2 regions of the Ochrobactrum sp. SFR4 genome follow, and region 2 is predicted to be linked to the other one. Evidence: riboswitches for the same ligand, from Rfam matches in the RefSeq annotation. Region 2 holds a riboswitch; the other holds the start of a gene.

Region 1 (3,420 bases), on a different contig from region 2:
CGACGGCCAGAACCAGCGGAATAATGCGATTCACAATACGAATCCTGAATGTCAGATATGTTTCATTATGGCCATTATATAAACCAGCCGCACCGGATTACACGTCGAATTGACCGGATCGGCAAAGTTTTTTTGACGGGCAAAAACATACTGTCACAAAATTTAACGCAGGCAACAAATCGTGTGCTGACATGCTTAATTTCGACTTAAAAAACAATGGATTGTGATGAGCACATCACAATTGACAGGCCAGCTTACCCTTACCTGCACAGTCTGGAAAACAAGGCTCAAACCATAATTGTCATTGCCGGAACGACAGAAAAAAGCGCTTTCGGGTTGCGTGACCGGTTACACACTGTTACATTTGGTGAGTAAACAGAACTGAGCAAAGCATCGATAAGGGGCCGATGCGTAGAGGTGTGAGATGACTGAGATCACCAAAAGCGCAATTATTTATACCATGATGATTATCACGCTGAATACGGCCATTGCCATTAGTGTGATAGGTCTGGACTTCCTGCCATAACCATCATGACGGATGAGCATAGCGGCGCTGTATTGATAAGCGAATGAATGCTCTTACAGCGGTTTCAGTTAGGACTGAATCGGTTACTCCGCTGTAACTTTTTTTATGCATTATCCTACGCATCGTAGCGGGATAAAAATCAATCCTGTGAATTGATTTCCCTGCGAAGGCGGTTCACATTTTTGCTGGAAATGCTTTAACCTGTTTATGTGGGAGAATTTCCTGCGCTGCAGATTTCACAAGAGGTCTGCCGGAAGTGCTCCGGCAGACCTTTTTTAGGTGCCTGTCAGGGTTACAGGTCACGGCACATATGGATGACTTCAAAAGGCAGGCCTTCCGCATCCTGCGGATCACGCGTGGTTTCCATAAAACCGTTACGCAGATAGAAATTATGTGCCTGCGTGTTCAGTGCGTAAACTTCCAGCGACAGCGTTTTCTTTAATTGCAATGCATGGTCGAGCAATTGACGGCCAAGACCCTTGCCATGAATTTTAGTGTCGATGAAAAGACCGCCGATAAACTGATCCATCAGGCCGATAAATCCGGCCGGCTGTCCGTTTTCGAGGATCACCCAGTTTTCAGCTTGTTTCAGATAAATATCCCGCACCTGCTCAGACTGTAATTGCAGGCGTTCCTGCCCCAGAAAACTATGGGCGAATTGTGAAGCCTCCAGCCAGATAGTAACCAGAGTTTCCGTATCCTCATTGCGGATCGGGCGGATTTCATTTCGTATTTGTATCATGATATTTTTTGTCCGTTGAAAGATATTATACGCGCCCTGCTATGGGCTGCAAAAGGCGCAACTCAACCCTCAGCCGTGTATGAAAGGCTGTCGGGGAAACTCTTGTTATGAGTTGCTGCGCATAAATCTCCTGATTGGACTGCGCCTCCATATCACCGGCACAAAAGTGAAACAAGATTGTAAAGTAAAACAGCAACACATTGTCTACTCGACTTCCCCCTCAGCTATCTGTATGAGACATGCGTCGCGCAATAGTGCGCGATGTTGTTCTCGGGGCGGGGTGCGATTCCCCACCGGCGGTATGAAGAGGAAACTCTTTGAGCCCGCGAGCGTCTGAATAAAGCGATTTGTTCAGAGTCAGCAGATCCGGTGCGATGCCGGAGCCGACGGTATAGTCCGGATGAAAGAGAGCAAAGACACGGTTAAACAGCACACTTGTTATGGGTGTGATCTGTCGATTTGTGAATTTGCGCCCTGATTCTAGTATCAAGAGATGAAACTATGAACCAGAGCTTGACCAACCCATCTTCCCTCAAAGTTGCATTCATTCAGGCGCGCTGGCACGCCGATATCGTGGATGAAGCGCGCAAATCCTATATTGAAGAACTGGCTAAACTGACTGACAACGGCATTGAGGTCGAAGTCTTTGACGTGCCGGGCGTATTCGAAGCACCGCTTCTTGCCCGCACACTGGCCGGCACCGGCAAATATGCTGCTGTTGTTGCGGCGGGCTTTGTGGTTGACGGCGGCATTTACCGCCATGATTTCGTATCCGACGCAGTTATCAAAGGCCTGATGCAGGCACAGATGGATACAGATGTGCCGGTTCTCAGCGTTGTACTAACTCCGCACCATTATCATGACAGCAAAGAGCATCATGATTTCTTCTATACGCATTTCAAAGTCAAAGGTCGTGAAGCGGCTCATGCAACCGTGCAGATTTTGAATACTTACAGCAAAATCGAAGCGTAACTTAAAGAAAGCGGCTTGTATCGGCAGGCCGCTTTTTATTCCGTAATGCGCTGCGGATGCGTATAGACATCGAATTCCGAGCCACGCACCAATGCCACCAGCGTAATATTCAATGCGTCAGCTGTACGGATTGCCAGAGCCGTCGGTGCGGAAATCGCCATGATCACCGGCGAGCGGATCGCCGCTGTTTTCTGTACCATTTCCAGCGAGACACGACTGGTCACAACCACTGCACCACGCGACGGATCGGCATTTTCAGCCTTGCCATTCCCGCTTAACAAGAAGCCTGCCAGTTTGTCCAATGCGTTATGCCGCCCGACATCCTCGCGCACGGCCAGTATCTCGCCACTGTTCCGATACGCCTGATAGAAACCGGCCGCATGCACGGCTCCGGTTGCCCGATGCAAGACCTGCGAATGCCACATCTGCTCTGCAGCCTGCACAATCTGCTCAGAACGCAGCTTGAAATCGCTATCCCCAACCGGCGGAAACTCCCGCACAGCCTCAGTGATCGATTCAATACCGCACAAGCCACAGCCGACCGGCCCTGCCATATGGCGGCGACGGGCGGTCAGTGCATCACGCTGCTGATCGGATAACTGCATCTGCACATCAATACCGGCGGGAAAGCTCTGAATATCCATCGCTTCGATTTCAGAAGACTGTGCAATAATGCCTTCGCAGAGGCTGAAACCAACGGCAAAATCCTCAATATCCTGTGGACTGGCCATCATCACCGCATGGGTGGTCCCGCCATAGGAAAATGCCACAGGCAGCTCTTCTGCCACCTGCCGATGCGAAGCTTTCAGTACGCCCTGACGACGGATAATATTACTGACCTCAGATGTAGCGGGCGGAATATCATCCTTCCCCTCTCTCTCAAGTCCGCAGGTTTTATCCATAGCTCTCCCTTTCAACCCTCTGACTGCATGACTATATGCTTTTATTGAAAGCATATACCAGCATCTTTAGTGTCGCTTCTTCGGTGAAATTTCCGCCGTTACGTGGCAGTTTCAACAGGCAATAAGCGCTTTCGGGGTGGTAAGCACATCACGATGGTATATTCTGAAAACAAACCCACCAGAGCGTGTTGTATTTGATCTCAGCCACCGCACTCGCTCTGGATTCTTTTAATTGTCGCATGTTCGCGGTAGCTCAAATGAATCCATTTGAGCCGACA
Region 2 (3,420 bases):
GGCAGTTGCCACAACCAGTTCTTTTTTGCTGGTCACGCGATCCAGCGTTTCACCGGCAAAAGCTGGCAGGCTGACAGTCAGTGCCAGTGCGGCAACGGCAGCGGATAAAATTACATTCTTCATATGGTTTCCTCCCCTGAGCATGGCGCTATTCAAGTGTCATCACCGGAATAATCACTATGCGAACAACAATAAAACAGTTGTGGTCAGAACGGCTGACCGTCCGTATTCATCAGCGTTCCTGACGCTTCATGCGGTTTTCCAGCACTGCCTGACAGCGTTCGAGAATAATCGACAAAATCCAGTACAGCAGAGCAGCAGTGATCAGCATTTCCAGATGGCGGAATTCTTCACGACCCTGCGTACGGGCAAGGAACATCAGCTCCCAGACACCAATCACCGAGACAAGTGATGAGTCTTTCAGCATCGCAATGAACTGGTTTCCTGTCGGAGGAATAATCAGTTTCATTGCCTGCGGCATGATCACTTTGCGCATAGTGGTGAACGGACGCAGACCAAGGGCGCGGGCAGCTTCCCACTGGCCACGCGGAATGGACATAATCCCGCCGCGGAAAATCTCGGTCATATAGGCGCCATAGCACAGCGACAGAGCAAGCACACCGGCGGGTACCGCATCAATCACATAACCAAGCTGCGGAATACCCAGATAAATCAGATAGATCTGGATCAGCAACGGCACGCCGCGGAAAAATGAAGTGTAAAATGAAGCGATAGCAACGGCAAAACCGTTCTGCGAAAGCTTGGCAACGGCACCGATAATCGCCAGTACAAAAGCAATCGCAATGGAAATCGCCGAGATATAAACGGTCGTGAATACGCCCTGCGTAATCAGGAACGGCAGCTTCGACAGAATGAAAGTGTAAGACAGATCAAAGCTGTAGAAGAAATACAGAGCAGCAGAGAGCAATGCCAGCCAAACAACAATCGTCTGTATCTGCATCGGCAACTTACCGACAAGGTTGATAATCAGCGTCAGAACCAGCGAAGTGACGGCTGCAACCGCAAATATGCCGCCTGTTGTCTGCAATAATCCGGCCAAACCTGTGACGGCAGCATCTGCTGCGCCTGTCAGATGCCAGTTCTTCCAGACCATAAAAATGAAGGTAACAAGGGCGAATACGCCCAAAAACCACGGCTTCTGCGTAATTTTATTTTTTTGTACTTTATCGTAATACATGCTGCTCTGCTCCCTGCCTCTATGTCTCCGCCAAAAAAGCGCAGCCTTCCACCCGATCATTTGCCGGAAATGGCACAAAAGGCAGGCAAAATCACTGAAATAACAGTCATAATGCGATTCAAAGCAGCAAATTTAACTGCATAAGCGCATGATAAAGTCTTTTAAAAGTGATTTCGCAGGTCATAAAAGACTGAAACACGGGTCAGAGACCGTCATTTTCACATTATTTATCTCCGGATATATCGCAAAATATTAAACACCGTTTTCAGGACACAGCGTTGCCGGTTATGCGGCTTGATTTATCCCTGCCCGCACCATAAGTTCGGCTTATGCAGTAAGGAGCCGGAACTGTCCGGCGCTTTGTTCATAATAATTTTAATCGTTCTCAGGGCGGGGTGTAATTCCCCACCGGCGGTAACAGGCGGAAGCCTGAAGCCCGCGAGCGCTTAATTGGGATACAAGGCCGGGTGTGATCATCGTATGTTCACATGCCTGCTTTTCTTCTGATTAAGGACAGCAGATTCGGTGCAACTCCGAAGCCGACGGTCATAGTCCGGATGAGAGAGAGCGGGGCTGAAATGGCATCATGTGCGGTCACTTTTGCCGCCATTATGTAATTTTCTTCCCGTACCATTTCCCAATCCCTGGGGTAACGGCTTACGAGACAGGAAGAAAAACGTTGAGCCCAATTGCCTCTGTTCAAACATTAAAACCAACCATCCGCGGTGCAGCGCTCATGCTGGCAGCCGGAGCAGCTTATGCGGGCGTCAATGTCGCCACCCAATGGGCAGGCACACGCACCGGTATCCCTTCTGTTATTATTGCCTTCTGGCAATATGTCATCGCCCTTGTACTGACCTTGCCACTGCTGATCCGCGAAGGCGCACAGGCACTGCGCACCAATCATCTCGGGCTGCATATTATTCGCGTGGCGCTGGCTGCCGCCGGTGTGCAGGTGTGGATTTTCGCCCTCACACATGTGCCGATCTGGCAGGTGATTGCGCTGTCCATGACCTCGCCGTTTTTTGTTATTCTCTGTGCAAGATTGTTCCTGCGCGAGGCTGTAACACAGACACGCCTGCTCACGACTCTGGCAGGCTTCATCGGCGCATTGATTATCATTGCTCCATGGTCGGACACCTATACGGTCTATTCCCTGCTGCCAATTCTTGCTGCGGCGCTTTGGGCAGGCTATTCGGTGATGACCAAATATCTGACCCGCTTTGAAACGACAGCCAGTATCTCCATGTATATGCTGATCCTGCTCACACCGATTAACGCGGCACTCTGGGCTGCATCAGGTGTCGGTTTTCCGGAGATCGCATCGCCATCTATGGAAATCTGGTCAATCCTGCTCACCATCGGTGTTCTGACAGCCATGGCGCAATATTTCCAGATCGCCGCCTATTCCGTGGCAGATGCTGTTTATTTGCAGCCTTTTGACGATCTGAAACTGCCGCTGAATGTTATTCTCGGCTGGATCGTTTTTGCGGCTACTCCAAGCATCAATTTCTGGCCGGGTGCCCTGCTGATTGTCAGCGCGTCGCTCTATCTGATGCGTCAGGACAGCGGGCGTTCATCCCCGAAAATACAAGCGGCAGAATAATCAAAAAACGGCGGGAAATCCCGCCGTTTTTATTTGAACTGATACGCTCTTAATGTCCTGCGGCGTCTTTCGGCACGTCACCGGGCTTTTTCATCATAGTCGCAAAGAATGCCAGTGAGACAAACAACACGGTCAGGATCATAAACACGTCGATGAAAGACATCAGCGTTGCCTGCTGACGCACCATGCCGGAGAGTTTCATCAATGCAATATTGGCACCATCCATACCCGCCGCATTAAATTTAGCAGTCAGATTGGCCAGCATTTCCTGTGCTTCGCGGTTGCCCCAGTTCAGATGTTCCGACAATTGCGCATAATGCAGATCACCGCGCCGCATCAGCATCGTATTAATCACCGCCAGACCAATCGCACCACCCAGATTACGCATCAGATTAAACAGGCCGGAGGCGTTTTTAATATGGGATGGATGCAATGTACCAAGCGCCAGATTGTTGATCGGCACCATACACAGCATCATTGAACAGCCACGCAGAATTTGCGGTAGCAACAGTTCATAGAAATCCCAGTCCGCTGTCAGCCCTGTCATCAGATAGGTACCGGCGGCAAAGCCGATAAAGCCGATCATCATCATCAGACGCGGATCCATTCGCGTTGA

What was found. A riboswitch is a leader RNA that binds a small molecule or an ion and turns the genes downstream of it on or off. The one in region 2 is predicted to bind FMN.
Region 1: it holds a riboswitch for FMN, as region 2 does, so the genes downstream of both, HBA93_RS09835 (6,7-dimethyl-8-ribityllumazine synthase) here and HBA93_RS06550 (DMT family transporter) in region 2, are expected to answer to the same signal.

What each region holds. Positions count from the first base shown of each region.
Region 1 covers NZ_JAAPBB010000006.1:177,896-181,315, reverse strand. The annotation lists gene HBA93_RS09845 (DHA2 family efflux MFS transporter permease subunit) at 1-34, opposite strand, end outside; gene HBA93_RS09840 (GNAT family N-acetyltransferase) at 819-1,268, opposite strand; FMN riboswitch at 1,531-1,684, shown strand; gene HBA93_RS09835 (6,7-dimethyl-8-ribityllumazine synthase) at 1,770-2,240, shown strand; gene fdhD (formate dehydrogenase accessory sulfurtransferase FdhD) at 2,276-3,142, opposite strand.
Region 2 covers NZ_JAAPBB010000004.1:126,299-129,718, forward strand. The annotation lists gene HBA93_RS06540 (transporter substrate-binding domain-containing protein) at 1-123, opposite strand, end outside; gene HBA93_RS06545 (amino acid ABC transporter permease) at 233-1,198, opposite strand; FMN riboswitch at 1,576-1,771, shown strand; gene HBA93_RS06550 (DMT family transporter) at 1,878-2,804, shown strand; gene HBA93_RS06555 (DHA2 family efflux MFS transporter permease subunit) at 2,854-3,420, opposite strand, start outside.